DNA from 2 places in the Bradyrhizobium sp. HKCCYLRH3099 genome. Region 2 is predicted to be linked to the other one. Evidence: predicted binding sites of a transcription regulator. Region 2 holds the regulator's gene; the other holds the start of a gene.

Region 1 (15,579 bases), on a different contig from region 2:
GGCACGTCGTCCTCCTTCGCGGCGCGCGCGAGGTCCTTCTCCGACGGAGCGACCAGCCGCTTGAAGCGGCGCTGCAGCACCTCCTTCATCATCGCGTAGTCGTCGCCGGGCGTGAGCCCCTCCGACTTGATGTTGAACTTGCGGTACTGGTTCTTCATGAAGCCGTCGGGACCGGCGACGATCATCGCGCCGACCGCGTTGGTGCCCTGGATGTGGCTGTTGTCGTAGACCTCGATGCGCTTCGGCACCTGCGGCAGCGCGAGCGTCGCGGTCATCGCCTCCAGCAAGCGGCTCTGCGTTGCGGTGTCGGCGAGCTTGCGGCCCAGCGCCTCGCGCGCATTGGTCAGCGCATGCGTGACGAGATCCTTCTTCTCGCCGCGCTTCGGGCAGGACACCTCGACCTTGTGGCCGGCCTTGACGCACAGTGCCTCGGCGAGCAGCTCGGCCTCCTCGATCTCGTGCGACAGCAGGATCAGTTTCGGCGGCGGCTTGTCGTCGTAGAATTGCGAGAGGAAGGCGGACAGCACCTCCTCCGGAGTGAACGTCTTCTCGGCGCGCGGGAAGTAGGCGCGATTGCCCCAGTTCTGGCCGGTGCGGAAGAAGAACACCTCGACGCAGGAGAAGCCGCCCTCCTGGTGAATGGCGAACACGTCGGCTTCCTCGACCGTGCGCGGATTGATGCCCTGCTGCGAGGAGATCGCCGACAGCGCGGCGAGACGGTCGCGATAGACGGCCGCGGTCTCGAATTCGAGCTCGGCGGAGGCCTTCTCCATCTCGCCTGCGAGCAGCGACTTCACCGCCTGGCTGCGGCCGGACAGGAAGTCGGTCGCCTCGCGCACGAGCTCGGTGTAGCCGGGAAAGTCGATCTCCTGGGTGCAGGGCCCGGCACAGCGGCGGATCTGGTGCAGCAGGCAGGGCCGGCTGCGGCTCTCGAAGAACGAATCGGTGCAGGAGCGGATCAGGAAAGCACGCTGCAGCGCCGTGATGGTGCGGTTGACCGCACCGGCCGAAGCGAACGGGCCGAAATAGCGCCCCGGCCGCGACTGCGCGCCGCGATGCTTGAGGATCTGCGGCGCCCAATGGTCGCCGGTGATCAGGATATAGGGGAACGATTTGTCGTCGCGCAGCTGCACGTTGAAGCGCGGCTTGAGCTGCTTGATCAGGTTCGCTTCCAGCAGCAGCGCCTCGGTCTCCGTCGTCGTCGAGACGATCTCGACGCTCACGGTGGCCGCGATCATGCGCAAGATGCGCGCCGGCAGCGGCGCGTTGGCGCGCGCATAGGACGACAGCCGCTTTTTGACGTTCTTGGCCTTGCCGACGTAAAGCACGTCATGGGCCGCATTGAGCATGCGGTAGACGCCGGGCGAGGTCGGCGCCAGCCGCACCGCGTTCTCGATGGCGGCATGGCCGGTCGCGAGCGGGCCTTCGCCGATCGGCTCCAGGCTCTCCTCGGTCAGCTCTGGCAGCCGGCCCTCGTCATCCTCATCGGCGGGCGCCGCGGGATCGAGATCTGGCGTGTCGGCCGCCTCGGGCGGCAGGTCGGCCGCGGCGCCACGGCGGCTGTCAGGCGCCGGCGCCTTGGGTGGATCGGAGCTGTGGGTGGTCATGTCCGACAAGTTAAGCGCTGCCGCGCCGTCTCGCCAGCGTGCGCGCGCGCCATGCACAGGGCAGGGCCGACGGCGGTAACGCTTCGTTAAGCACGTTAATGGCTCGCTAACCCGGCTTAACAACGGCTTAACCTAAAACTCTCGATAAATGCTCACGAAAAAAGTTGGAGTTCCGTAACCACACCGGCCCGCGCCGTCGCGCGGCGCTTGCTCCGGGTGGTGGCGGCAAGTGGCGTGGAGTGAGCGATGAACAGGTTCTTGGTCGGTGCTGCCGCTGTGGCGGGGTTGGGCGCAGCGGCTCTCGGATCGGTGTCGGCGCAGGCGGCCGACCTCGGCTATGGGCGCCGCGCGCCCTACACGGTGAATCAGCCGCTCAATGCCTATAGCTGGGCCGGACCCTATCTCGGCGGCACGCTGGGCTATGAATGGGGTACGGTCGGCAACAACCCGACCAAGCCCTCGGGCCTCACCGGCGGCATCACCGCGGGCTACAACTGGCAGAACGGCCCCTGGGTGTTCGGCGCGGAGGGCGACTTCAACCTGACCGGCGCCAACGACACCTTCGCGCCGTGGAAGTTCTCCAACCCGTGGTTCGGCACCCTGCGGGGCCGCGCCGGCTACGCCTTCAACAACATCCTGTTCTACGGCACCGGCGGTCTCGCCTTCGGCTCGTTGCGCGCGGAGACCTTCGGCCTGTCGGAATCGCACACCACGGTCGGCTGGACGCTCGGCGTCGGCACCGAGGTCGGCCTCGCGCAGAACTGGAGCGCCAAGATCGAGTATCTCTATGTCGATCTCGACAGCAGCAATTTCGTGATCACGGGGGCGAAGAACGACTATCGGACGGGACTGGTGCGCTTGGGCATCAACTTCCGGTTCTGATGGCAAGACGGGATAGGAAGAAGAAACGTCGAACGACAACCTCCCGGCCGCTCGCGCGGCCGGGATTTTTTTGTTGTCGCCGTCGCTGACGCACGCGCGTGATCGCGCAGCCTGTCCGCATGGATCGCGCGGGCAAGCGTCGGCTGCACGGCCGTCAGCTTTCGAGAGTCGGATCGATTGACGTCGGAGCGCGCCCGCTACGACCGGCTGCGCCGAAGCGCCGCGACGATCGCGCGGGCCTCCGTCAAGACGACAGCACCAGGTTCACCGCTTTCGGTCCCTTGCCCTTCTTGTCGGGCTCGACCTCGAAACTGATACGCTGTCCCTCGGTCAGGTCCTTCAGGCCCGCGCGCTCCACCGCCGTGATGTGCACGAACACGTCGCGTCCACCGTCGTCCGGCTTGATGAAGCCGTAGCCGCGCTCACCATTGAAGAACTTGACCGTCCCAGTCATGGCCATCGGGAAACTCCTCCCCCGCAATGCTTCCTCCACTGCGCGCCCTGCGCAGCGTCCGACCGGACATCACTTTGATCGGAAAGCGTTGGCCACCTTAACGACCGGCGCTCGTCGCGCCGGATCGTCGGTACTTATTAGGCCTTGATCACCCCGCCGCAACCATTCGCGGAAGCGGAACGTAAAGCCAGTCTTACAATCAGACACAATAATACGGTTCCGCGTCCGTTGACCATGGCTTTTCGAGGTATACAGGCTTCAACCTTTGGGGATTTCCAGCCGGAAGCGTGCGGCGCCGCCCTGGCCGAGCGGCCGCTGCAACTCCTGCATGATGAGCTTCAACTCATCATGCAATGTCCAGGGAGGGGTGACGATCAGCAGTCCCGTCGAGGTCAGCGCCTCCCCCTCGATTTGCGGTGCAACGCTGAACTCGAGTCGCAACAGCTTGCCCGCCGGCTTGGAGCTACCTACCAGCTCTGCGACACGATCGGTCAGTTCCTCGGTCGCGCGGCGGGTCTTGGCGGGATACCACAGCACATAGATACCGGTCGGCCACTTCACATAGGCTGCGGCGAAGCGCTCGGCGAGCCGCGCGAACTCATCCTTGGCCTCGAAGGCCGGATCGATCAGCACCACGCCGCGGCGCTCGTTCGGCGGCACGAAGGCGGGCAGGGCGACCCAGCCGTCGAGATCGACGACGCGGGCCTGCGTGTCGCGCCGCAGTGCGTCGATCAGCTGCTTGCGCGGCACGGGCGCCAGCTCGCACAGGGTCATGCGGTCCTGCGGCCGTAGCAGAGCGCGTGCGATCAGCGGCGAGCCGGGATAGGCGACGAGTTCGGCTTTCGGATTGAACGATCTGACGATGTCGAGATATGGCGACAACAGTGCATAGGCCTGCTCGGACAGCCGCGCCTGCAACAGCCGTGCGATGCCGGTGAGATATTCGCCGCTGCGCGTGGCCTCGTCGCCGGTGAGGTCGTAGAGGCCGGCGCCGGCATGGGTGTCGATCACCCGGAATGCCGCCGGCTTCTCCTGGAGGTAGACCAGGATGCGCGTCAGCACGATGTGCTTGATGACGTCGGCAAAGCCGCCGGCGTGAAAGGCGTGTCGGTAGTTCATGCCGCACGGGTTACGCCGTTCCGCGCCAAAAGGGTACCCCGTCGATGCGTCGGCGGTTCATGACGCTGCATCTGCCGGCCGCGCCGACATCGCCGCATGGCGAGAGCAGGGGCGCTGCCACCGCTCTCTCGGCGAGATTCTAGCCGCCGCGCACCGGTGGCATGTTGACCTCGTCGCGGCGGCAGGCCTGGCGGTCGACCTCGTCGCAGCTGCGGAATTCCAGATCCTTCGACAGGCAGATGCGAACCTCGCTGAGCCGGGTGCGGTTGCAGGTCACGGCTATGCCCGACGTCGTGAGCTTGGGATTGGCCTTGATGAAGGCGTCCTCGACGGCGGCCGGCGAGACCGTCTTGGCCTGCGCCAGATCGAGAAACTCCGGCGGGATCTTGATCGCGGCGCGCGCTTTGCGGATCGCCTCGAAATAGGCCTTCGCCGACAGGCCGGCGCAGGTGCCGTGCTTGTCCCATTCGTTGTAGATCAGCCCCGGCGCCGGCATCAGGTCCAGCATCGAGGTCATGATGTTGCGCGGCAGGCGCGGCGCCGGCTGCTCGCAATATTCGGGATAGCCGGTCTCATATTGCGGCCACAGCCCATGCACGACGAAGGAGTAGGGCCGGCCGCTGCATTGCTGCGACTTGCTGCCGCGTCCGCCGCGCTCCTCGGCCTCGGCGCAGAACGACGGCGACCAGGACAGCGACAGCACGTAGAAGTCGAATGCGCCGGGCGCATTCTGACGGCGGTCCTGGGCCCGCACGGGCAGGGCCGCCAGCAGGCAGAGCAGGAGCGTGAGGCAGGCAACCAGTTGGGATACACGGACGGCAGGTCGGCGCAGGCAATCGGACATGGCGGGCTCCCCGGACAATGCCGGGAGGGTAGCAGTCCGCCGGAACATTTCAAGAACAAAAAGGCCGCCCTGGCGGGCGGCCGACTGATTCGGCTGGTGTCAGCGACTCAGGGCTTGGCGGCGCGGCAGGCCGGATTGTAGGCCCAGTTGCGGTCGAGGCCGACGACGCAGAACTCGACGCCCTGGTCATAGCCGGCAAAGCCGCCGTCCTCGATGATCGAGAAATTCACGGTGCGCGCCTTGCCGTCGCTGATCATCACGCTGCCGGTGCAGAAGCGGCGCGGAATGTTGTCGGACTGCCAGGGGCGGAAGGCGATCTCATGCACGTTCGCAACGCCGGTAATGGTCAACGACGAATTCCAGAAGGTGCTTTCCTTCTCCTGGAAGCGCGACACCACGGTCGGAATGGCCGCTTCGCAAGGGGCGACCCGGCCTTCATATTTCGGACCGGACAGCCAGAAATTCATCTCCAGCGGATTGGCGGCCTGGGCCGGAGCGCTCGCGACGAGGCCGGCGAGCAGCGCGCCGCAGGCGGCGCCGAACGTCTTGATGCCGAGCGTCTTAAAGGAGGTGCTGAAGTCGCGCATGGGGCGTCCGCAAGTCTGATCCGGGAGCATGGACCGTGCCGTGGCGGCCACAGGAGGTCAAGTGCAACGCGGCAACACTCCACGATTAGTCCTGTTAACCCGGGCGCGGTGTTCTTTTCTTGGCCGGACAGGACCTTTAGAATGGCAGCCAGCTCAAGGAGATTGCAATGCGGACGCTGAAGGCCGGACTCGTGAAGACTGCAGGCCTCGCGGCCGTCGGGACGCTGTTGGCGGTCGCATCCGCCCAGGCTGACTATGTGCCGGCCTTCAAGGGCAACGACACCGGCGGCATCATCGCCTATCAGCTGGCCCAGACCACGGATGCGCGCCAGCTCGCAGTGGATCATTGCGCCTCCTACGGCAAGGTCGCGAAGTTCAAGGCTGTCGATGCCCGCTATGGCGGCTATGTGTCGTTCGCCTGCCGCTGGGTACCTTACGGCTCGGCGCAACGGCCGCTGCGGACGCTGTACTGATCTTCGATCCACTGCCGTTCGCTCGATCGACGTTCTCCTAATTGCCATCTTTTGGCGGCATTCGCTCCGGCATCGCGCAACGATCTGGAACGAAGCTGATGACCCGCACCCGCACCGCCCTCGGCCTGTTGGCCTGCTGCCTTCTCAGTGTGGCCGCCAGCCATGAGGCTCGCGCCGTGGACCTGCCGGTCCGCAAGGCGGGGCTATGGGAGCTGAAGATGATGCGGTCCGGCAGCCAGCAGCCGGACGCGACGATGCAGCATTGCACCGACGAGTCGACCGACAAGGAGATGAACAACTTCGCTTCGCCGATGGCGCAGCAGGTCTGCTCCAAGCAGGAGATCCAGAAGACGGCGACCGGCTATGTCAGCGATTCCGTCTGCAATTTCGGTGGCATCAATACGACGTCGCATGCCGACATCACCGGCGACTTCAACTCGGCCTATACGGTGAAGACGATGTCGAAGGTCCAGGGCGGCGCCGCAGGCACGACGGGCGTGAAGGACACCGCCATGACGATCGAGGCCAAATGGCTCGGCGCCTGCAAGCCGGACCAGAAGCCCGGCGACATCGTCATGCCCGGCGGCATGAAGATGAACATCAAGGACATGAACAAGCTGAAGAACCTGATTCCGGGCGTGAAGCAGTAGCTCTCGCCGCGGGCTCGGTCCGCTCCCCTCCCCCTTGCGGGGAGGGGTCGGGGGTGGGGGTCCCCCGGGCGCGGAGCGCGGTTGGGAGTCTGTTCTCTCTTCGTTGCGTTTGGCGGGCTTTAGACCGACAACACACATGCATTCTGTCGGAGGAGCCGGGTCGTCGTCTCACTGACAGCGGAATTTGTGGACCCCCACCCCCGACCCCTCCCCGCAAGGGGGAGGGGAGAGGACTGCTCGTGTTGTGATATATCGACTCCGACTGCCGCGCAGCGCTGCGCCTACACCGGAATCCGCACGCTCGCCCGCAAGCCGCCCATCGGGCTGTCGCTCAGGGTAATGTCGCCGCCATGCGACCGCGCGATGTCGCGGGCGATGGCGAGGCCGAGGCCGGTGCCGCCTTCGTCCTGGTTGCGGGCGTCGTCGAGGCGCAGGAACGGCTTGAACACCTCCTCGCGCATGGCCGCGGGAATGCCGGGGCCGTCATCGTCGACGGTGATGGTGAGGTAGCGGTGGTCGCGATGGCCAGTGATGGCGATGGCGTCCGCGTGGCGCGCGGCGTTGGAGACGAGATTGCCGAGGCAGCGCTTCAGCGCCTGCGGCTTCACCGTCACCACCGGCAGGCCGTGGAACGACACCGTGGCGGAATGGCCGTTGCGCTCGGCATCGCCGCGCAATTCCTCCAGCGCGTTGGAGATGTCGGTCGGCTGCGCGATCTCGCCATTGTCGCCGCGCGCGAACGCCAGATAGTCCTCCAGCATATGCGACATCTCGTCGACGTCCTTGCGCATGGCGTCGATCTCGGGACTGTCGCCGAGCAGCGCCAGTTCGAGCTTGAAGCGCGTCAGGATGGTGCGGAGGTCGTGGCTGACACCGGCCAGCATCGCCGTGCGCTGCTCCATCGCGCGCTCGATGCGGGCCTTCATCTCCAGAAACGCATGCGCCGCGCGCCGCACCTCGCGCGCGCCGCGCGGCCGGAAGTTCGGCACCTCGCGGCCCTTGCCGAAGCTCTCGGCGGCGTCGGCGAGCCGCAGGATCGGCTTGATCTGGTTGCGCAGGAACAGCACCGAGACGATCAAGAGGATCGAGGACGTGCCGACCATCCAGAACAGGAAGATGTCGGTGTTCGACGCATAGGCCGCGCCGCGCTGCGCGAACACCCGCATCACGGCATCATCGAGCGCGATGCGGATCTCGACCAAATTGGAGCGGCCGACGGTGTCGATCCAATAGGGGCGGCTGATCTGGCGGCCGATCTGGCTCGACAGCGACTGGTCGAGCAGATTGAAGAACGGCTTCGGTCCGGGCGGCGGCATATCGCCGGCGGGCAGGAAGTCGACCACGAGATTCAGCCGCTGCTGCGCGATCCGGCGCAGCATGGTGCGGTCCTTGTCCTGCGGATAGCCCTTGTAGATGTCGATCAGCGCGGCGACGTCCTGCACCACCGCGGCCGACAGGCGCCGCGTCACCGTGTTCCAGTGCCGCTCCATGAACACGCCGGCGACCACCGTCTGCAGGATCACCATCGGCACGATCATGATCAGCAGCGCGCGGGCATAGAGTCCGGTCGGCATCCAGCCCTTGAAGGCATTGCCGACAATGCTGTTGGCGCGCGACACGCGGCGGGAGGCGGTGCGGATCAGGGTGAGGCCGGTGTCGAGCGTGGTCATGATGTGCGCAATCGCTGCATGCGTCCGTCATCGCGAGCGAAGCGACGCAATCCAGAGTCATTGCGGGACCCTGGATTGCTTCGCTTCGCTCGCAATGACGAGGAGAGATCGGGGCGCTTCACGTCCTGCAGCGGCGAGGCGACAGCCTTCGCCCAGGCGCCGGTCTGCTCCCTCTCCCTGTCGTTACGGGGAGAGGGCTGGGGAGAGGGGCAGCCGCACGGGGAGTGTTCGTGGTGAGACCTGTACCCCCTCACCCCAACCCTCTCAGCGCGAGCGAAGCTCGTCGCGTCCCCGCATCCGCCTTCGCTCTTCGAGCTACGGCGGACAAGAGCGGGGAGAGGGAGCGCACCGAGCGCGGTGCTCCATCTCGGCTCCAACTTGCTCCCCGACGCCAACATGGAGGAGGCCCTATATGCCCTCGTACCAAGGACGAGCGGGTCAGTGCGCTGCTTCAAAAGCCCGCTCATCCTCACCCCGACGTCATCAGCCGATAGCCGATGCCGCGCACGGCTTGCAGGAACAGCGGGTTGGCGGGGTCGATCTCGAGCTTGCGGCGCAGGCGGTTGATCTGGACGTCGACGGCGCGCTCGTTGACGGTGCCGTTGCCGGTCAGCGCGCCGCGCGGCACGGTCTCGCCGCGGGCATTGGCGAGGATGCGCAGCATCTCGCGCTCGCGGTCGGTGAGGTGGACGATCTCCTCGCCCTGTTTCAACTCGCCGCGCGCCAGATGATACACGAACGGGCCGAAGCTGATCTGCTCGATGACCTCCTCGGCCGGCGGCGGCGCGGCGCGCTTGAGGATATTGCCGATGCGCAGCGCGAGCTCGCGCGGCTCGAACGGTTTGGCCACGTAGTCGTCGGCCCCGAGCTGCAGGCCCTCAATCCGGCTCTCGGGCTCCGCGCGCGCCGTCAGCATCACGATCGGCACCGATGACTGCGTACGGATGAAGCGGGCGAGATCGAAGCCGCTTTCGCCGGGCATCATCACGTCGAGGATCAGGAGATCGAAATGCAGCCCCGTCAGCTTGGCGCGGGCATCGCTCGCGCTCGCCGCCGTGGTGACGCGATAGCCCTCGCCGCGCAGGAAGCGTGACAAGAGATCACGGATGCGGCGGTCGTCGTCGACGAGCAGGAGATGCGGCGCGTCGTCGGCCGGCGTCTGCTGCTGATGCGGGGCGATGGCGGTGATCGTCACGGTCACTCCTTGGCAGCGGCGACGGGCGTCCTGAAGATCGCTTCCAGCACCTTGTCCGGATCGTCGCGATCGATCATCGCGCGCAGGAATTGCCGGACCTTCTCGGCACCGGCCGGTCCGATCTGCTCCAGCGCGCGATCGATGCGCTTGGTCTGCAGGCCGGCCAGTTTGGCCACCAGCGCCTCGCCCTTGGGGGTGGCGAAAAGAAGGCGCTGCCGGCGATCATTGTTGCCGGTCTTCTGCACGATGTAGCCTTCGTCGAGCAGCTGCTTCAGCACGCGCCCGAGCGACTGCTTGGTGATGCGCAGGACGTCGAGCAGATCGGCGACCTTCAGGCCGGGATAGCGTGTGACGAAATGCATCACGCGATGGTGCGCGCGGCCGAAGCCGAACGCCTCCAGCTCGTGGTCGGCATCGCCAACGAAGTCGCGATAGGCGAAGAACAGAAGCTCGATGATGTCCCAGCGCAGCGGCTCGCCGCCGGCGGCCGCAGCGGGCTCGGCCGGGCGCACATCGGGGCTCAACGTCGGAGACGAGAAATTTATGTCAGCCATATTGACGTTTCTGCGGTTCAATGTTACAAAACAATCGCCCGCCACGAAATTTTAGATCGTTTCATCGGCGGGTGATCGTCTCAAGACGTGTCCGAACGGGCCGAAAGCAACCCCGACGGGCAACCCTTGGCGGTGTATTCAACAACCGTGTGATGTCGAGCGGCATTTCGGCAAACCATACTGGACTTCCGCGAGGCGCAAAAGCATGTCCTGTCGTGGCATGCTTGCTTGGCAACCCGGCGCGACGCCGGTCACGGCAGGTCTGAAAATTCAAAGGACGACGGCCCGGATCGACGGGGCGGCGCCAGAACTCGCGAACGGCGACCAGAGCGGGGGAAGCAAGGACATGACTTTGACATTCGACATCAAGCCGACTGCGAACCCGACCTCCGACCAGGAGCGGGCGGCCAAGCTCGCCAACCCCGGCTTCGGCCGCGTGTTCACCGATCACATGGCCGTGGTCCAGTACAGCCAGGACAAGGGCTGGCACAGCGCCCGCGTCGAGTCGCGCGCCAACTTCCCGCTCGATCCGGCCGCCGCCGTCCTGCACTACGCGCAGGAGATCTTCGAGGGCCTGAAGGCCTACAAGCGCGACGATGGCGGCGTGAATCTGTTCCGGCCCGACGCCAACGCCAAGCGGTTCTGGAATTCGGCCGAGCGCATGGCGATGGCGCAGCTGCCCGAGAGCGTCTTCATCGAGGCGGTCGAGCAGCTCGTCCGCATCGACCGCGCCTGGATCCCCGGCGGCGAGGGCAGCCTCTATCTGCGCCCGTTCATGATCGCCAACGAGGTGTTCCTCGGCGTGAAGCCGTCGGCGGAATACATCTTCGCCGTCATTGCGTCTCCGGTCGGCTCCTATTTCAAGGGCGGCCCGGCCCCGGTCTCGATCTGGGTGTCGGAGAACTACACCCGCGCCGCGGTCGGCGGCACCGGCGGCGTCAAATGCGGCGGCAATTACGCCGCGAGCCTGAAGGCGCAGGCCGAGGCGATGGCGCAGGGCTGCGACCAGGTCGTGTTCCTGGACGCGATCGAGCGCCGCTATGTCGAGGAGCTCGGCGGCATGAACGTGTTCTTCGTGTTCGCCGACGGCTCGCTGTCGACGCCGCCGCTCGGCACCATCCTTCCCGGCATCACCCGCGACTCCATCATCAAGCTGGCGCGGGACGCCGGCCGCGAGGTGCGCGAGGAGGCGTATGCGATCGACCAGTGGCGTGCCGATGCCGCGAGCGGCAAGCTCAAGGAAGCGTTCGCCTGCGGCACCGCCGCGGTGATCTCGCCGATCGGCAAGGTCCGCTCGGTGAGCGGCGACGTCCTGATCAACGGCGGCGACGCCGGCCCGGTCGCCATGGGCCTGCGCAAGCAGCTGGTGGATATCCAATACGGCCGAACCCCGGATCCGCACCAGTGGATCAGGGATGTGAAGTAGGGGTGTGAAGCAGGGGCAGCCCCCTTCGGCTGGCAATTTCTGGGCACAGTCGAGTTCTGGCACAGTCGAGCCGCGATGACGGTCTTCTCCCCTCCCCCTTGCGGGGAGGGGTCGGGGGTGGGGGTCCCCAGCAAAGACTCCCCGTGTGGACCCCCACCCCCAACCCCTCCCCGCAAGGGGGAGGGGGGGCGCACCGCATGCGGAGCGAAATGCTCGGCCCACATTGCAGGCTGAAGCCCAGCCATCGCGTTCAACGTCATACCCGCCCTTCCGGTTGCCGCACCCTTCCTCGGCTGCTACCACCCTCTCAACGCATTCCATCCTGTAGGGTGGGCAAAGGACCGCGATAGCGGGCCGTGCCCACCGCTGCGATGTCATCTAGCCCATGGTGGGCACGCTGCGCTTTGCCCACCCTACGGTCGAGTCCCCATGTCCGACAAACCCAAGAAACCCCAGAAGCTGAAGGCGCGGCTGCCGCGCGGGCTCGAGGATCGCGGCCCCGCGGCGATCGCGGCGACGCGCGAGATGGTCGAGAAGATCCGCGTGGTCTACGAGCGCTACGGCTTCGAGCCGGTGGAGACGCCGGCGTTCGAATACACCGATGCGCTCGGCAAGTTCCTGCCCGACCAGGATCGCCCGAACGAGGGCGTGTTCTCGTTCCAGGACGATGACGAGCAGTGGATCTCGCTGCGCTACGACCTCACCGCGCCGCTGGCGCGCTATGTCGGCGAGCGCTACGGCACCGATGGCCTGGTGCTGCCGTATCGCAGCTACCGCTCGGGCTACGTGTTCCGCAACGAGAAGCCCGGCCCCGGCCGCTTCCGCCAGTTCATGCAGTTCGATGCCGACACCGTCGGCTCCGCATCGCCGGCGGCCGATGCCGAGATGTGCATGATGGCGGCGGACACGCTGGAGGCGCTCGGCATTGCCCGCGGCGACTACGCGATCAAGGTCAACAATCGCAAGGTGCTCGATGGCGTCATGGAGGCGATCGGCCTCGGCGGCGACGAGAACATCGGCCGCCGGCTGACCGTGTTGCGCGCGATCGACAAGCTTGATCGGCTCGGCGAACGCGGCGTGCGCGAACTGCTCGGCGCCGGCCGCAAGGACGAGAGCGGCGACTTCACCAAGGGCGCGGGGCTCGACGAGACGCAGATCAGGAAGATCGAGACCTTCGTCAATGCGCGCGCGCTGGTGGCGCCGCCGACGCTCGCTTACGCCGGCGACAAGGATGTCGCGCAGCGGCTCGCGGGCGATGCCGATCGCAAGGAGAGCGAGTACGAGGTGGCGCGCCGCATCGTCGACATGCTGCGCGAGACCTTTGCCGACTCGAAGCTCGCGGTCGACGGCCTGAACGAGCTCATCGAGATCGCGCGCCTGGTCGATGCCGCCGGCTATCACAGCCAGATCATGGTCGATCCCTCGGTCGTGCGCGGCCTCGAATACTACACGGGCCCGGTGTTCGAGGCGCAGCTGCTGGCCGCGATCCCGAACGAGAAGGGCCAGCCGGTGGTGTTCGGCTCGGTTGGCGGCGGCGGCCGTTACGATGGTCTCGTCTCGCGCTTCCGCGGCGAGCCGGTGCCGGCGACCGGATTCTCCATCGGTGTCTCCCGTCTGCAGGCCGCGCTGACCTTGCTCGGCAAGCTCGACACGCGGCCGGCCTTCGGCCCCGTCGTGGTGACCGTGTTCGATCGCGACCGCGTCGCCGACTATCAGAAGATGGTCTCGACCCTGCGCGGCCACGGCATCCGCGCCGAGCTCTATCTCGGCAATCCGAAGAACATGGGCAACCAGCTCAAATATGCCGACCGCCGCAACGCGCCCTGCGTCATCATCCAGGGCTCGGACGAGAAGGCGCGCGGCGAGGTGCAGATCAAGGATTTGATCGAGGGCGCCAAGGCCGCGGCCGCGATCGCCTCCAACCAGGAATGGCGCGAGAGCCGCCCGGCGCAGGTTTCGGCCAAGGAAGACGAACTCGTCGCCGCCGTCCGCGAGGTGCTCGCGCGGCATGACGTGAGCTGGGGGTAGGGGAAGGCCGTCATGTGCGGGCCTGACCCGCGCATCCATCACTTCAAACAATTCCGACGATTTCAGAAGATGGATTGCCGGGTCAAGCCCGGCAATGACGAGCTTCAGACAAGGCTGACTAACAGGGAGCAACCAATGCCCGAGATCACCATCAACATGGCCGCCGGCCGGACCGACGAGCAGAAGACCAACATGATGCGCGACATCAGCAAGGCGCTGGTGACGCATCTCGGCGTCGATCCCGAGGCCGTCGTCATCCAGATCAACGAGGCGCCGCTGACCCACAAGATGAAGGGCGGCAAGACCTTCGTCGAGCGCCTGGCCGAGCAGAAGAAGTAGTGCGCGGTCGTTCCGGCGAAGCGGGGCCAGCCCAGCCGGCATCGACAAACACCGCCGTCGTCCCGGCGAAAGCCGGGACCCATACCCCCAGGGAGCGGTTTGAGGCACGCCGGTCGTTGGCCTTTTGCCCAACACGACCGGCACGGCGTATGGATCCCGGATCGGCGCCTCGCCGCGCTGTCGCGCGTCGTGGCTTGTCCGGGATGACCGCGGAATTTGGAGCCACCCATGGACGCACGTGACATCATCAAGCCGGGCATGCGCGCCGAGCGCCTGCTGGTCGTGCCGCCGGAGCGCACCGTCGGGCACTTCGCGCCGCATATGCCGATGGTCTATGCGACGCCAATGATGATCCTGGAAATGGAGATGACGTCGGGCGACGCCATCAATCCGGTGCTGCCGCAGGGCTGGGTCACGGTCGGCACCGAGGTCAATATCCGCCATCTCGCGGCCTCGCCGGTCGGAGCCACCATCCGCACCGTGGCCGAGGTGATCGAGGTCGAGCGCCGCGTCATCCGCTTCAACGTTGAAGCCTATCATGGCGAGACCAAGATCGGCGACGGCCGCCACGGCCGCGGCCTGATCAATGTCGAGCAGTTCAAGAAGCGCTTCGGCGTGCCGTAGGGCAGTTAGACCGACTGGCCCGTTTTCAACAGCGAGCAGCCGGTGATCTTGAGGCTGCCATCGGGCTGGACCTGCAGCGTGTACAGCGCCTCCCAGGCCTGGCCGTCGGGATCGACGATGTGGACGCGCTGCGCGACGCTGTCGCCTTCGACCTGCGCCGCGCCGAACTCGAAGCTACGGTGGCGATAGACCGGCGGGTAGCCGCTCTTCACCATGCTCATGAAGATCTCGATACTCGGAAACAGCGCCTGGATTTCGGGCGCTGCCTGCGCATAGGCGGTCGCGCCGTCATCCCGAGCTAAGGCCTGCTCCTGGGCGCGAATGACGCTTTGCGCGGCGCCGGCGTCGGCTGCGCTTGCGGATTGCGCCCATAACGACAGCAGCAGGACGAGCGGCATCAGAATGCGCATGTCGTGTCCTCCATCGGCAGTTCGGATCATAGATATCATGCGCCACGCGCCGCCCGTGACAAGCCTGCCGTGGCGCGTCAATGTCGCGGGCCGGTGTCGATCCACCGGCCGGACTGTGTCGACGCCGTCACGTCTTCGCGAGCCAATATCCGCGAGCCATGCGACCGGCGCGATGCCCGCCGCGCCGCGTCCGGCTTGATCTGGTCGGATGCGGCGCGAATCATGCATGCAGGGCCGCGAACGAAACAGGGGCAGCATGACCGATTTTTCCAGGACCCGGGGGCTCTTCACGATCCCTGAGGGCGTCATCTATCTCGACGGCAATTCGCTCGGCGCGCTGCCCTCCGCGGTGCCTGCGCGCGTCGCGCATATGCTCCAGGCGGAGTGGGGGCAGGAGCTGATCCGCGGCTGGAACAGCGCCGGCTGGATGGTGCAGCCGCGCCGCGTCGGCGATCGCATCGCTCGGCTGATCGGTGCGGCGCCCGGCACGGTCGTGATGGGCGATACGCTGTCGATCAAGGTGTATCAGGCGCTCGCCGCGGCGCTGTCGCTCAATCCCGGTCGCCGCGTGATCCTGTCCGACAGCGGCAATTTCCCATCCGATCTCTACATGGCGCAGGGCCTGATCCGCATGCTCGGCGATCGCGCGTCGCTGAAAGTGGTCGAGCCCGAACAGGTCGAGGCCGCAATCGACAACAGCGTCGCCGTGCTGATGCT
Region 2 (15,579 bases):
CATCGTCGGCGCCGGCGCCGTGATCGGGCCGCACGTCAAGATCGGCCGCGACTGCAATGTCGGCGCCCGGACCGTGATCCAATGCGCCCTGATCGGCAATGACGTGCTGATCCATCCCGGCTGCAGCATCGGCCAGGACGGCTACGGCTTCATCTTCTTCGGAGCGGACGGGCACACCAAGGTGCCGCAGACCGGGCGGGTGCTGATCCAGAATCATGTCGAGGTCGGCGCCGGGACCACGATCGACCGCGGCAGCCTGCGCGACACGGTGATCGGCGAGGGCACCAAAATCGACAACCAGGTTCAGATCGGCCACAATGTCACGATCGGCCGGCATTGCCTGCTGGCGGCCCAGATCGGGCTGGCAGGAAGCCTCACGATCGGCGACAACGTCGCGCTCGGGGCAAAGGTGGGCATCAACAATCACCTGACGATCGGCGATGGCGCCCAGGTGACCGCGATGAGCGGCGTCAAGGACGACATTCCGCCGAACGGCCGGTGGGGCGGCTTCTTTGCCAAGCCGACCAAGCAGTGGTTCCGCGAGATCGTCGCCGTGGAACGGCTGGTGCGTGATCAGACCGCGACGAAAAAGGACGAAGGACAGGAGTGATGGAGGAGTCACCCATCAGGTTTGCGGACATCGACATCAACGAAATCTTGAAGACGCTGCCGCACCGTAACCCGTTTCTCCTGATCGACCGCGTGAAGAACATCCGCGCCGACTACAGCGGCATCGGCGTCAAGAACGTCTCGTTCAACGAGCCGTGCTTCCAGGGCCATTTCCCGGAGCGGCCGGTCTATCCGGGCGTGCTGATGATCGAAGGCATGGCGCAGACGGCCGGTGTCATCGGCATCAAGTCGGTCGAGGGCACGGAAAAGCCGCGCGCGGTGTATTTCCTCACCATCGACAAGTGCAAGTTCCGCAAGCCGGTGCTGCCGGGCCAGACCATCGAGTACCACATGCGCTCGATCGGACGGCGCAAGACGATGTGGTGGTTCCATGGCGACGCCAAGGTCGACGGCGTGGTCGTCGCGGAAGCCGACGTCGGCGCGATGCTGACCGACTGACGTTGCGGGTTGCAGGTAGAGAGTTGATTGCGTCGAGATGAGCAAGATTGATCCCACCGCGCGCGTCGAGGACGGCGCCGTCATCGGCGAAGGCACGGTCATCGGCCCATACTGCATCGTCGGTCCAAACGTCGTGATCGGAGCGAACTGCAAGCTGATCAGCCACGTCCAGATCATGGGCCACACCACGCTCGGCGACGACAACGTCATTTCGCCGTTCGTCGTGCTCGGCGGCGCGCCGCAGGATCTGAGCTATCGCGGCGAGCCGCACCGGCTCGAGATCGGCTCCGGCTGCACCTTCCGCGAGGGCGTGACGATGAACATCGGCACCACCAAGGGCGGCGGCCTGACCAAGGTCGGCAATGGCGGCTTCTTCATGAACAACGCGCATGTCGCCCATGACTGCGTGGTCGGCAACAACGTGATCTTCGCGACGTCGGCGACGCTCGGCGGCCATGTCGAGGTCGGCGATGCCGTCTACATCGGCGGTCTCTCCGCGGTGCATCAGTTCACCCGCATCGGCCATGGCGTGATGGTCGGCGGCGTCTGCGGCGTGCGCGGCGACATCATTCCTTATGGCCTCGTCAACGGCCAGTATGCCGCGCTCGAAGGCCTCAACGTCATCGGCATGAAGCGCCGCAAGTTCACCCGCGAGCGCCTGGCCGCCGTCCGCGCCTTCTATCAGAAGCTGTTCCACGGCCCCGGCGTGTTCGCCGATCGCCTGGCGGGCGTGCGTCCGCTCGCCGGAGAGGACCCTGCGATCGCCGAGATCCTGGCCTTCATCGATGGCAGCCGTCACCGCGCGCTGTGCCTGCCCGAGAGCGGCAGGCCTGCCGCCGAGCACTGAGCCATGGGCGCGCCGGCCGCAGACACCGCCCCTCCGATCGGCCTGATCGCTGCGGGCGGCGTGCTGCCGTTCGCCGTGGCCGACGCGGTCGTCGCGCGCGGTCAGACGCCGGTGCTGTTCGCGCTGAAGGGCATCTGCGATCCCAAGCCGCTGGCGCGCTTCCGCCATCACTGGATCGGCCTCGGCCAGCTCGGCAACGCGCTGAAGCTCCTGAAGACCGAAGGCGTCCGCGACCTGATGTTCATCGGCAACTTGGTACGCCCGGCGGTGTCGGAGATCCGCTTCGACTGGGGCACCTTGCGCGAGCTGCCCTACATCTGGTCGGCCTTCCGCGGCGGCGATGATCATCTGCTGTCGGGGGTGGGGCGCATCTTCGAGCGCCACGGCTTCCACATGGTCGGCGTCAAGGATATCGCGCCGAATCTCCTGGTCCCCGAGGGCCGGCTGACGCGCAACGCGCCGAACGATCTGGTCCGCGACGATATCGCCAAGGGGCTTGCCGTGCTCAAGGCGATGGCGCCGTTCGATGTCGGGCAGGCGGTGGTGGTGATCGACGGCCACGTCGTGGCGCTCGAGGACATCGAGGGCACCGACGGGCTGCTGGCCCGCGTGGCCCGGCTGCGTGCCAACAGGCGCATCCGCGCCGCCGCCGGGCGCGGCGTGCTGGTGAAGGCGCCCAAAGCCGGCCAGGACCTGCGTTACGATCTGCCGACCATTGGTCCGCGCACGGTGGAAGGACTGTCCGCCGCCGGCCTTGCCGGTGTCGCCGTCGCAGCGGCCTACACGCTATTGGCCGATCCGCAGGAGACCGTGGAAGCCGCCGACCGCGCCGGTGTGTTCATCACGGGCGTCACCGCGTGACGCCGCCGTCGGCAGGCCGGGCCGTCCGCAGGATCTGCCTGGTCGCGACCGAAGAGTCCGGTGACCGGCTCGGCACCAGCCTGATGAAGGTGCTGCGCCAGCGGCTCGGCGACAGCGTCGAATTCTCCGGCGTCGGCGGCCGCGGCATGATCGGCGAGGGGCTGTCCTCGCTGTTTCCGATCGAGGAGCTCTCGATCGTCGGCTTCACGGCCGTCATCAAGCAGCTGCCGAAGATCCTGCGCCTGCTCCGGCAGACGGTGGACGCCGTCGTGGCGAGCCAGCCCGATGTCCTTGTCATCATCGACAGCCCGGATTTCACCCAACGCGTGGCGAAGCGCGTCCACGCCCGCGATCCCGCCATTCCGATCGTGAACTACGTGGCGCCGACCGTGTGGGCCTGGCGTCCCGGCCGTGCGCGCGCCATGCACGGCTATATCGACCACGTGCTCGGCCTGCTGCCGTTCGAGCCCGAGGCGTTTCAGAGGTTGGGCGGTCCGCCCTGCAGCTATGTCGGCCATCCCTTGATCGAGCAATTGTCGAGCTTGCGTCCGAACGCCGAGGAGCAGGCGCGGCGCGATGGCAAGCCGCCGCTGCTGCTGGTGCTGCCCGGCAGCCGTCGCAGCGAGGTCGCGCGCCACATGGCGGTGTTCGGCGAGACGCTGTCGCGCCTGCAGGCGCAAGGCATTGCGTTCGAAGCAGTGCTGCCGACGACGCAGCATCTGGAGGCCGCCGTCAGGGCAGGGGTTGCAAGCTGGCCGGTGACGCCGACCATCGTGACTGGCGAAGCCGAGAAACGCGCCGCCTTCAGAAGCGCCCATGCGGCGCTCGCGAAGTCGGGAACGGTGACGCTGGAGCTCGCGCTGTCAGGTGTTCCGATGGTCACGGCCTATCGCGTGGGCGAGGTCGAAGCCTTCATTCTCAGACGAGTCGTCAACGTGCAGTCCGTGATCCTTGCCAACCTGGTGATCGGCGAGAATGTGATCCCGGAATATCTGCAGGAGGCCTGCACGGCCGACAACCTCGCGCCGGTGCTGGTGGATCTTTTGAACGGCGGGCCGATCCGCACGCGCCAGGTCGAGGCCTTCAATCGCCTCGACGGCATCATGGCGACAGGCGCGGCCTCGCCGAGCGAACGCGCGGCGGACATCGTGCTGGCGACGATGCGCGGGGGACGGCAGGTGACGTCCTAATTAGTAATGAAAGCGTAGGGTGGGCAAAGGCGCCGCCGTGCTCTCTCGACATGTGAGATCTTAGTGGCGCCGTGCCCACCGTCTTGCGGCAGAATCCGCTGCACGACGGTGGGCACGCTGCCGCCTTGCGGCGGCCGCTTTGTCCACCGCTACGGCAGGACACCAGGATCGTTCACTTCAATCGCTCCAGTAAAAAGCTGGTCGCTCGCGCGAGGGCATCCGCTGCCTCGGGGCGGGTTGCGTCGAAATCGAAGCTGTGACCAAGGCTCGGATAAACGACGAGTTCGGCCTCTCCACCGAGCGCCTTGGCGCGGTCGACCAACGCCCGTCCGGATGCAAGGGGGATGACGCGATCTGCGTCGCCATGGATCGCGAGGAGCGGCGGCAACTTGACGGATTCTTGCGTGCCAGCGATGCCAGCGTAGAAAACGACGAGCGCGCTGATTGTCGGATCCTGAGCCGCGGATGCGACCGCCAGGAAGCCACCATTGGAAAAACCTAACAGGCCGACCTTTCCCGTGCAGTCCTGTCGTCTGGACAAATATCTTGTAACCTCATGCACCCGTTCTGACCAAACAGAGAGGTGCTCTGAAAAGTAGTTTTGCCGAATGCTCCGATCGGACGACGCCATCATCCGCAAGTCGGCTTCGTCGTAATAGGACAGAAGCGCAGCGTCGATGCCCTGCGCAGCCAATGCCTCGGCGTAACGAGTATAGGTCGGGAGAAACTTGTCGAGCCCCTGTCTACCATGAAGAATGATCACTGCCGGCCGCTTGCCTGCGCGCTGACCGGCAAACAGCTTGATCGCGAGTGACGCGTCGGCGACCGAGACGGTCAGCTCTTGCGGCGCTGTTTCGATCGCGCGGGCCGGCGTCGTGTGGGTGAAGACGAGGGCGAGTGCCGCGATGCAAGCCCATAGCGACAATGGAAACCGCTTCGCCATCGTGCTTACCGTTCTCACAAGTCGTAGAATTCGTCTCCCGGATGAGCGCAGCATCTCCGGTGTCTCCCGCGACGGCAGTGATGAACCCGGATGCCGCCGCGTCATCCGGGCTACTCGAACGGCGTTAGCGGCGCGCGGATTTCAGCGCAAAGAAAAAGGCCCGTCCAGCGTGCCGGACGGGCCTTTTCATCGTTCATCTGTTGCTGACTGCGATCAGCCGCGCTTGTCGAGGTCGACGTAGTTGCGCGTCGCGACGCCGGTGTAGAGCTGGCGCGGACGGCCGATCTTCTGCTGCGGGTCCTCGATCATCTCGCTCCACTGGCTGATCCAGCCGACGGTGCGGGCGACGGCGAACAGCACGGTGAACATCGACACCGGGAAGCCCATCGCCTTCAGCGTGATGCCCGAATAGAAGTCGACGTTCGGGTAGAGCTTGCGGTCGATGAAGTACTGATCGCTGAGCGCGATCTTCTCGAGCTCCATCGCGACCTTCAGCATCTGGTCGTCGGCGTGGCCCGTCTCCTTGAGCACCGCGTGACACATCTTCTGCATGATCTTGGCGCGCGGGTCGTAGTTCTTGTAGACGCGATGGCCGAAGCCCATCAGGCGCACGTCGCTGTTCTTGTCCTTCACCTTGGCGATGAAGTCCGGAATCTTGTCGACGGTGCCGATCTCGGCCAGCATGTTCAGCGCCGCCTCGTTGGCGCCGCCATGCGCCGGACCCCACAGGCAGGCGATGCCGGCGGCGATGCAGGCGAACGGGTTGGCGCCCGAGGAGCCGGCGATGCGCACCGTCGATGTCGAGGCGTTCTGCTCGTGGTCGGCGTGCAGGATGAAGATCTTGTCGAGCGCGTCGGCGAGGACCGGGTTCGGCTTGTACTCCTCGCAGGGCACCGCGAAGCACATGTGCAGGAAGTTCTCGGCGAAGGACAGCGAGTTCTTCGGATACACGAAAGGCTGGCCGATCGTGTATTTGTAGGCCATCGCCGCCAGCGTCGGGATCTTCGCGATCATCCGCATCGACGCGATCATGCGCTGCTTCGGATCGTTGATGTCGGTCGAGTCGTGGTAGAACGCGGCGAGCGCGCCCACCGAGGCGACCATGACGGCCATCGGATGCGCGTCGCGGCGGAAGCCGTGGAAGAAGCGCGACATCTGCTCGTGCACCATCGTGTGATGGGTCACGCGATAGTCGAAGTCCTTCTTCTGCGCGGCGGTCGGGAGCTCCCCGTAGAGCAGGAGATAGCAGGTCTCCAGGAAGTCGCCCTTCTCGGCGAGCTGCTCGATCGGGTAGCCGCGGTATTCCAGCACGCCGGCGTCGCCGTCGATATAGGTGATCTTCGACTGGCAGCTGCCGGTGGAGGTGAAGCCGGGGTCATAGGTGAACATCCCGGTCTGGGCGTAGAGCTTGCCGATGTCGATGACGTCGGGGCCCACCGTGCCGCTCAGGATCGGAAGATCGAAATTCTTGTTGCCGACGGTGAGGGTCGCGGTCTTGCTAGCGGATTTTGCGTCCATCGTTTGTCCCCGATGAGATCGTTAGGCTGATCGTTAGTCTTGGCCCTTGTTCTTTGTGAGAGATGGCAGGGCGGGTGGACTTTATCCAGTGCGGTGGTTCTGGCATTCGCTTCAGGTCGCGGCGAGTCTTGCGCGAAGTGCTTAAGCGAAGGTCAAATCCGAAACCACACTGGAATCTTATACTTACTAGTGTCCTTCGGCCTTCACATCCGTCAACGAGCCCGCCGCAACGTGTCGTGAATGTCAAAGTCGGGGACACCAGATGGTGCCGCGCAAATGCGTACCGTATTGCCCTGTGCGCTGCAAGATGGGGTCCCTCAGACCTTATGAGGTGGCCTGGTCCTGCAGACGGCCCAAGGATTCATCACGTCCCAGGATCGCCAGGACGTCGAAGATGCCGGGCGACGTGGTCCGCCCCGTCAGCGCGGCCCGCAGCGGCTGGGCCACCGCGCCCAGCTTGAGATTGTTGGCTTCCGCAAACGCACGCAGCGCGGCCTCCGTGGCTTGTCCGCTCCACGGCTCGACCGCGGACAGCGCCTCCTGCAGCCGGCCGATCAAGGCGCGGCTGTCCGGTGTCAGCAGCGCGGCAGCCTTGGCGTCGATGGCGAGCGGCCGGTCGGCGAAGATGAAGGCGGCGCCGTCGATCAGCTCCAGCAGCGTCTTGGCGCGCTCCTTGAGGCTCGGCATCGCCTGGGTGAGCTGTGCGCGCGTCGTATCGTTGAGCTTGGCTTTCAGCGCCGCGCCGTTCGGCACGTAGTTGAGGACGTCCTCGAACTGCCGCACCAGGGCGGCGTCGTCGCTGTGGCGGATATAGTGGCCGTTGAGGTTTTCGAGCTTGGCGAAATCGAACCGCGCGGCCGAGCGGCCGATCGCCGGCAAATCGAACGCCTTGATCATCTCGTCGGTCGAGAAGATCTCCTGGTCGCCATGGCTCCAGCCGAGCCGCACCAGGTAATTGCGCAGCGCGGACGGCAGATATCCCATCGCGCGGTAGGCATCGACGCCGAGCGCGCCATGGCGCTTCGACAGCTTCGAGCCGTCGGGCCCGTGAATCAACGGGATGTGGGACATCGACGGCACCGTCCAGCCCAGCGCATCGTAGATCTGCTTCTGGCGCGCGGCATTGATCAAATGATCGTCACCGCGGATGACGTGGGTGACGCCCATGTCGTGATCGTCGACCACCACGGCCAGCATGTAGGTCGGATTGCCATCGCCTCGCAGCAGCACGAGGTCGTCGAGGTTCTCGTTCTGCCAGACCACGCGGCCCTGCACCTGGTCCTCGATCACGGTCTCGCCGGTCAGCGGCGCGCGCAGCCGGATGGTCGGCTTGACGCCCTCGGGCGCCTCCTTCGGATCGCGGTCGCGCCACATGCCGTCGTAGAGCCGAGTGCGGCCTTCCGCGCGCGCCTTCTCGCGCATGGCTGCCAGCTCGTCGGCGGTGGCATAGCAGCGATACGCCATGCCGCTGGCGAGCAACTGCTCGGCGACCTCGCGATGCCGGGCGGCGCGGCTATATTGGTAGATGACCTCGCCGTCCCAATCGAGCTCGAGCCATTTCAGCCCGTCGAGGATGGCCGTGATGGCCGCGTCGGTCGAGCGCTCGCGGTCGGTGTCCTCGATTCTGAGCAGCATCTTGCCGCCGCGGCCGCGCGCATAAAGCCAGTTGAACAGGGCCGTCCGGGCGCCTCCGATATGGAGAAAGCCGGTCGGGGAGGGGGCAAAGCGCGTGACGATCGGGGTGGTCATGGGCGGCAGCACGAAATCCAGGCAGGGGCTCAAGCGGGCGGGGGGTGTATAGCAGGCCTATCGCATAACTAAAGCCTTCCTTGGGGGAGGCGGATTTGGCACATAGACTGCCAAATTCCGGAGCAGGATATTTCTTGATGACCACGAACGACACGGCAGCGACGGCAGAGGCAGGGCGCGACTTCATCCGCGACATCGTCCAGGCCGATCTCGACAGCGGCAAGCACAAGACGGTCGTCACCCGGTTCCCACCGGAGCCGAACGGCTACCTGCATATCGGCCATGCCAAGTCGATCGGTCTCAATTTCGGCATCGCCAAGGAATTCGGCGGCCGCTGCAATCTGCGCTTCGACGACACCAATCCGACCAAGGAAGAGCAGGAATACATCGATTCCATCCAGGCCGACGTGCGCTGGCTCGGCTACGACTGGGACGACAACCTGTTCTATGCCTCGGATTATTTCGAGCGGCTTTACGAGTGGGCCGAAGGCCTGATCAAGGCCGGCCTCGCCTATGTCGACGACCAGACCCAGGAGGAGATCCGGCTGGCGCGCGGGACACTGACCGAGCCCGGCAAGAACAGCCCGTTCCGCGACCGCACCGTCGAGGAGAATCTCGACCTGTTCCGGCGCATGAAAGCGGGTGAATTCCCCAACGGCGCGCGCGTGCTGCGCGCCAAGATCGACATGGCCGCCGGCAACATCAATCTGCGCGACCCCGTGCTGTACCGGATCCTGCACGCCCACCACCCGCGCACCGGCGATACCTGGAAGATCTATCCGAGCTACGACTACGCCCACGGCCAGTCGGACGCGATCGAAGGCGTGACGCATTCGATCTGCACGCTCGAATTCGAGGATCACCGGCCGCTCTACGAATGGCTGCTCGACAAGCTGCCGGTGCCGTCGCATCCGCGGCAGTACGAGTTCGCGCGCCTCAACCTCACCTACACGCTGCTGTCCAAGCGCGTGCTGACGCGGCTGGTGCAGGACGGCCATGTCTCCGGCTGGAACGATCCGCGCATGCCGACCATCGCGGGGTTGAAGCGGCGCGGCGTGCCGCCGGCGGCGGTGCGCGAGTTCATCAAGCGCATCGGCATCGCCAAAGCCAACAGCATCGTCGATGTCGGCATGCTCGAATTCTGCATCCGCGAGGAGCTCAACCGCACGGCGCAGCGCCGCATGGCGGTGCTGCGTCCCTTGAAGGTGGTGATCGAGAACTATCCGGAAGGCCAGGTCGAGGAGCTCGAGGCGATCAATCATCCCGACGATCCCTCGGCCGGCACGCGCAGAATCGCGTTCGGCCGCGAGCTCTATATCGAGCAGGACGACTTCATGGAGAACCCGCCGAAGAAGTTCTTCCGCCTGTCGCCAGGCAACGAGGTGCGGCTGCGCTACGCCTATTTCATCAAGTGCCGCGAGGTCATCAAGAACGACGCCGGCGAGATCGTCGAGCTGCGCTGCACCTATGATCCGGCGACCAAGGGCGGCAACGCGCCCGACGGACGCAAGGTCAAGGCGACGATGCACTGGCTGCCGGCCGCGCAGTCGCGTGTCGCGGAGATTCGCATCTACAACCAGCTGTTCGCCAATCCGAGCCCGAACGCGGCGGACTTCACCGCTGACCTCAATCCGAACTCGCTGGAGGTCTTGACCGACGCGCGCATCGAGCCGGCGATCGCCGAAAGCAATTCGGCCGAGCCGATGCAGTTCGAGCGCCAGGGCTACTTCGTGCGCGACCCCGACTCGACGCCCGACAGGCTGGTGTTCAACCGCACCATCGGCCTGCGCGACACCTTCGCGAAGGAGGTCGCGAAGGGCTGAGGCGCGCGCGGCTCAGCCGATCGCATCCTGGCCGGCATCGGTCAGCGTCGGCACGCCGTCGCTGACTTCGACGAGACCGCGCTCGGTGAGCAGCGACAGGTCCTCGTTGCTGACGGGAGAAAGGGTGAGCCGGTTGGCCTTGATGTCGCGCAGGGTCCAGCGCAGGTGGATCGCCTTGTCGAGTTCGAGGTCGGCGAAGGGGTCGTCGATCGCGTGGTCGTCCATTCCCGTATAAGTCCGGGGACGGACGAAAGTTCCAGTGCATCGGGGGATGCATCGACCGATATTCCCGTTCCGTTCTGCTAGGCGCGCTCGTACAGCTTCCGGTAGCCTGACGCCAGTCCGGTATCGGGTGGTGTGGGCATGGCGGGGCCGGTGCGGCCGCCAGGAGGGCGGCGCGGGTTCGCGGGCGTGATGGCCGATGTCTGGCCGCCGCGCGGCGCGCTCGCCGGCGGCTGGCCCGCCATCGGCGCCGGTGCATGGCCGTCGCTTGCCGGCAAGCTCGGGAGCTGGGCCCGGGAGGAGGCCGGCGCAGGGCGGCTGTTGCCCTGGGTGCCCGTCGCGTTCGGCGCCGGCATCGCGCTGTATTTTTCCGCCGACCACGAGCCCGTGCTGTGGATCACGGCTTTAACCGCCACTCTGCTCTGCGTCGCGGCCGGGCTGATGCGCCGGCATCGGCTGTTTCCGGCGGCCGTGATGATCGCAGCGGCGGCGGCCGGCTTTGCCGTCGCGACCGCCAAGACCGCCCGCGTCGCCCATCCCGTGCTGGCCCGGCCGCTGTACTCGGTCGCGCTCACGGGCTTCGTCGAAGCGCGCGACATCCGCGACCGCAGCGATCGCATCGTGCTGCGGGTGACGTCGATGGAGAGCCCGCGCAGCAGCGTCACGCTGGCGCGCGTGCGGCTCGCGGTGCGCAAGGGCACGGCGCCGGAGGTCGGCAGCTTCGTGCAGCTCAAGGCACGGCTGCTGCCGCCGCTCGCGCCGGTGCGTCCCGGCAGCTACGATTTTGCGCGCGACATGTTCTTCCAGGGCATCGGCGCCTCCGGCTTCGTGATGGGTGCGATCACCGTGCAGCCCCCGGCGCAGGAGCGCGGATTGGCGTTGCGCTATGCCGCGACCATGCAGGGCCTGCGCGATGCGATCGATGCGCGCATCCGCGCCCGTCTCAGCGGCGACGAGCGTGCCATCGCCACCGCGCTGCTGACCGGGCGCCGCGACGCCATCACGCCCGACGTCAACGACGCGATGTTCATCTCCGGCCTCGGCCATGTCTTGTCGATCTCGGGCTATCACATGGCGGTCGTTGCCGGCGTCGTGTTCTTCGCTATGCGCGCGCTGCTCGCGTTGATCCCCGGCCTGACCATCAGCCATCCGATCAAGAAATGGGCCGCCGCCGCGGCGCTGCTTGCGGCCGCGTTCTATCTGCTGCTGTCCGGCGCCGAGGTCGCGACGCAAAGATCATTTTTCATGACGGCGGTGGTGCTGATCGCCGTGATGGTCGACCGCCGAGCCGTCACCTTCCGCACGCTCGCGGTGGCCGCGATGGTCGTGCTGATCGCGGCTCCCGAAGCGCTGGTGCATCCGAGCTTCCAAATGTCGTTCGCGGCGACGCTCGGCCTCGTCGCGCTGGTGCAGTTCGGGCTGCCGAAACTGTTTGCCACGCCGGACAGTTCGACGACGCAGCGCATCGCGCTGTGGGGCGGCCGCGAGTTGTCGATGCTGCTGCTGGCCTCGCTGCTCGCGGGGCTTGCGACGACGCCCTATGCCGCCTTTCACTTCCATCGCATCACGCCCTACGGCGTGCTCGCCAATCTCGCGGCGATGCCGGTGGTGTCGGTACTGGTGATGCCGGCCGGCCTGCTAGGCCTGCTGGCGGCGCCGTTCGGCCTCGACGGCGTCTGCTGGACGGTGATGGGCTGGGGCATCGACTGGATGATCGCGGTGACCCGATGGGTCGCCGCATTACCCGGCGCCGTCGGGCGCATCCAGGCGTTCGGCATCGGGCCGCTGATCGCAGCCAGCCTGGGACTCGTGCTGATCGGCCTCTTGCGCACGCCGCTGCGCTGGTCGGGCGCGGTGCTGCTGGCGGCGGCCGCGGCCTGGGCCGTCGTGACGCCGCAGCCGGACATTCTCGTCTCCGGCGATGGGCGTGCCGTGGCCGTCCGCGGCCGCGATGGACGCCTGCATGTGATGCGCAGCGGCAAGGACGTGTTCGTCACCAAGGAATGGCTCGCGGCCGACGCCGACGCGCGGCTGCCTGCCGAGTCGTCACTCAGTGACGGCGTGTCCTGTGACGAACAAGGCTGCGTGGTCGCCATGGCCGACGGCCGCATCGTCGCGCTGACCTTGCGCGCGGACGCCCTCGCCGACGATTGCGCCCGCGCTGCGCTGGTGGTGACGGCGCGCTCCGCCCCAAAATCCTGCCAGGCCGCTGTGATCGACCGTCCGCGCCTGCAGCAGCAGGGCGCCTTGATGCTCGTGCAGAGCGGCAAGGGGTTCGCCGTTACGCCGGCGCGTGCCGACGGCACCGGCCGGCCGTGGTGGCCGGCGCCGGCCGAGGCCAGCGAGTTCGAGGCTAGACTGACGCCGCGCGCGTCACCGTCGCGCGCGCAGGACGCGACGCCGCCGGAGATGGAGCAGGGTGGTGAGGATTAGGCTGGCGCCCACGCCACCGCTGCAGCGGCCCAATCCCTGTCCTGGAGGCGAGCACCAGGACAGCCAGAGCATGAAGTCGATCGAGCCCATCATGCTCTCATTGACGATTGGGACAAAGTTTCGCCGGCTGCTCTGCGCGACAGTCGTCGACTGCCTATGATGACGCTGGCAAGGCACCGCGACATCGGTCTCAACCTCCCCTGCAGGGGGAGGGTCGATCGCGCGCGAAGCGGGCGAGCGGGGTGGGGTGAAGCCGCGGGCGCTGGTGCAAGTGGAGAGATCACCCCACCCCGGCTCATACGCGCTATGCGCCTATGAGCCGACCCTCCCCCTCCAGGGGAGGGTGAACGAGCGCAGGGCCGCCAGATGCGATTCTGTAGAAGCACATCATGGCCAGTGCGGTCTTTAGGATAGGCCATTCCACGATTCACAGACGCCAACGCCACCGCAATCGTCAGAGCTGGCTGAGAGCCGTCCGACGGTTGCAGTGTCGCGTGCGATCCGGAACGACGAATGCGGATGCGATCCGCTCGTCGCGTGACCTAGCTGATGCCGGCCGGTCAGGTGATGCTGATGCGGCGGATGGGCGTCGGCTGCTGTGCCGGCGCGTCTTCCGCGATGTCACGACGCTCGCCGGGCTGCTTGCTGACCGGCAATTGCAGCACGGTGACGCGCTGGCCTTCGCAGAGCTGAGTCACCAGCACGTGGCGTCCATCCGCGAACTCGATCGCGTCGTGATGGCGGTCGGGAATGTGCTTCTCGATGGTGTTGAACTTGGCGACCCGCTCGCGGATCGTGCGGGTCCACAGCCAGCGGCTGTCGTAGCGGACGTCCTCGGCAAAGGCGAGCTCGGTGCCGGGCAGCATGCAGACCGCGACGGTCGGCTCGCTTTCCAAGGCGAAGCCGCGGGTCGCGGTGCCGCGGAACGTCGTCGAGATCAGCGTCTCGCCGACTTTGGCGGGACGGGAGGCAACGGCATGGAGGCTGTAGTCACACATCGGATCGCTCCTCGTTCAGAGATAGCTGACCCACGCTCCCCCCGGACAGGCGCAGGCCTCTATCAGAGTGGACATCGGGAGCAATGTTAGCGCGCGCTTCGCGGCAATTCTGCGCTGATCTGCAGTGCGCGCGGGCGCTGCCGATCACAAGCGTTTGAGTGTGCCGCGCTGCACATCATGATGTGCATTCTCAACTGACTCATAAATAGGCGACCGCGAGTCCGGGCGGCTCACACCGCCGATCTGCTGGGCAGATCCGGCGGCCTCGCAGAAGCCGGGACTCAGTACTTCCGGTACAGCCCGACCAGCTTGCCCTGGATCTTCACCCGGTTGGGCGGCAGGATGCGCACCTCATACGCCGTGTTGGCCGGCTCCAGGGCGATCGACGCGCCGCGGCGGCGGAAGCGCTTCAACGTCGCTTCCTCGTCGTCGATCAGCGCCACGACGATGTCGCCGGTGTCAGCGGACTCGTTGCGCTGGATCAGCGCCATGTCGCCGTCGAGGATGCCGGCGTCGACCATCGAATCGCCGCGGACTTCGAGCGCGTAGTGCTCGCCATTGCCGAGCATGTCGGCCGGCACGCTGATGGTGTGGCTGCGCGTCTGCAGCGCCTCGATCGGCGTACCCGCGGCAATCCGGCCCATCACCGGCACCGCGACGGGACGCTCGCCATCGTCGAGCGCCGGCGTCGAGGTGCGCACCTTGCCGAGATTGCCCTCGATCACCGACGGCGTGAATCCGCCGCGCCGGTTGTTGGCGGCCTGCGAGAGCTCGGGCAGCTTGATCACCTCGATCGCGCGGGCGCGATTGGGCAGCCGGCGGATGAAGCCGCGCTCTTCGAGAGCTGTAATCAGCCGATGGATGCCGGACTTGGAGCGCAGGTCGAGCGCATCCTTCATCTCGTCGAAGGACGGCGGCACGCCGGCTTCCTTGAGCCGTTCGTTGATGAACCGCAGAAGTTCGTACTGTTTGCGCGTCAGCATCTCGACCTGGTCCCCGGTTGGTTGTCGTCCGAAGTTCTCAAGAGCTCTTGCGTCCCAGAGCCCAACTGGACGACTGTCATTCACGTCACCCGCAACATACTAAAAACAAATCATGAACGGACACTATCTGTTCGATGTGTGTTCTGCAATCCTAAAAATATGATGAATGGACCGAGCTTTACCGGAGGAAGCCCACCCACCGACGCCTCACCTGGGCAGGCGCAGGATCTCGCAAGGGCTGCCTGCGGGAGCCTTCGGCGCGAAGGCCGGACGGATCACCAGCGCCTGCGAAAGCGCGAGATTCCCGAGCAGAGACGAATCCTGCTGGTTCACCGGCGTGGCGATCAGCGTGCCGTCGGGGCGCTCTTCCAACTGCGCGCGCAGATAGTCCTCGCGTGAGTCGTTCGGCCCGAGTTCGCGGCCGAGCAGGGCGGTCTCGCGCGGCGGCGCGACCTCCTCGCGCCCGAGCAGGGCACGAATCAGCGGCACCAGGAACAGGATGGCGCAGACATAGGACGACACCGGGTTGCCCGGCAGGCCGATCACCCTCATGCCGCCGAGCCGGCCGTGCATCATCGGCTTGCCCGGCCGCATCGCGATCTTCCAGAACGCCATCTCGACGCCCTCGGCCTCCAGGGCCTGCTTGACCAGATCATGGTCGCCGACCGAGGCGCCGCCGGTGGTGATCAAGATATTTGCGCCGGACTCGCGTGCCCGGCGGATGCCGGCCACGGTGGCCTCCATCGTGTCGACGGCGATGCCGAGATCAATCGGCTCGGCACCCTCGCTACGCACCAGCGCCCGCAGCGCATAGCCGTTGGAGTAGACGATCTGGCCGGGACCGGGCTCGGAGCCCGGCATCACCAGTTCGTCGCCGGTCGCGAGCAGCGCCACCTTGGGCCGCCGCCGCACCGGCAGCGCCGGATGATTCATGCTGGCCGCCA

What was found. The regulator LexA, encoded in region 2, represses DNA repair genes until DNA is damaged. The targets are predictions, from matches to a motif close to TGTTCNNNNTGTGTTCNG.
Region 1: the regulator LexA is predicted to act here: its motif matches at 4,947-4,964, upstream of ACQR1Y_RS17930 (ribonuclease T2 family protein).

What each region holds. Positions count from the first base shown of each region.
Region 1 is NZ_JBNPTW010000008.1:154,520-170,098, reverse strand. It holds gene uvrC (excinuclease ABC subunit UvrC) at 1-1,607, opposite strand, end outside; gene ACQR1Y_RS17945 (outer membrane protein) at 1,854-2,489, shown strand; gene ACQR1Y_RS17940 (cold-shock protein) at 2,734-2,949, opposite strand; gene ACQR1Y_RS17935 (23S rRNA (adenine(2030)-N(6))-methyltransferase RlmJ) at 3,202-4,062, opposite strand; gene ACQR1Y_RS17930 (ribonuclease T2 family protein) at 4,202-4,906, opposite strand; gene ACQR1Y_RS17925 (hypothetical protein) at 5,014-5,493, opposite strand; gene ACQR1Y_RS17920 (hypothetical protein) at 5,661-5,966, shown strand; gene ACQR1Y_RS17915 (DUF3617 domain-containing protein) at 6,065-6,616, shown strand; gene ACQR1Y_RS17910 (ATP-binding protein) at 6,898-8,286, opposite strand; gene ACQR1Y_RS17905 (response regulator) at 8,756-9,487, opposite strand; gene ACQR1Y_RS17900 (MarR family winged helix-turn-helix transcriptional regulator) at 9,484-10,035, opposite strand; gene ACQR1Y_RS17895 (branched-chain amino acid aminotransferase) at 10,382-11,461, shown strand; gene hisS (histidine--tRNA ligase) at 11,891-13,489, shown strand; gene ACQR1Y_RS17885 (tautomerase family protein) at 13,502-13,828, shown strand; gene ACQR1Y_RS17880 (thioesterase family protein) at 14,057-14,452, shown strand; gene ACQR1Y_RS17875 (DUF4864 domain-containing protein) at 14,458-14,862, opposite strand; gene kynU (kynureninase) at 15,119-15,579, shown strand, end outside.
Region 2 is NZ_JBNPTW010000030.1:3,472-19,050, reverse strand. It holds gene lpxD (UDP-3-O-(3-hydroxymyristoyl)glucosamine N-acyltransferase) at 1-610, shown strand, start outside; gene fabZ (3-hydroxyacyl-ACP dehydratase FabZ) at 610-1,068, shown strand; gene lpxA (acyl-ACP--UDP-N-acetylglucosamine O-acyltransferase) at 1,106-1,915, shown strand; gene ACQR1Y_RS34055 (LpxI family protein) at 1,919-2,776, shown strand; gene lpxB (lipid-A-disaccharide synthase) at 2,773-3,966, shown strand; gene ACQR1Y_RS34045 (dienelactone hydrolase family protein) at 4,139-4,909, opposite strand; gene gltA (citrate synthase) at 5,123-6,427, opposite strand; gene gltX (glutamate--tRNA ligase) at 6,752-8,176, opposite strand; gene ACQR1Y_RS34030 (glutamine--tRNA ligase/YqeY domain fusion protein) at 8,314-9,999, shown strand; gene ACQR1Y_RS34025 (hypothetical protein) at 10,012-10,224, opposite strand; gene ACQR1Y_RS34020 (ComEC/Rec2 family competence protein) at 10,363-12,654, shown strand; gene ACQR1Y_RS34015 (hypothetical protein) at 13,215-13,652, opposite strand; gene lexA (transcriptional repressor LexA) at 13,934-14,635, opposite strand; gene ACQR1Y_RS34005 (molybdopterin molybdotransferase MoeA) at 14,843-15,579, opposite strand, start outside.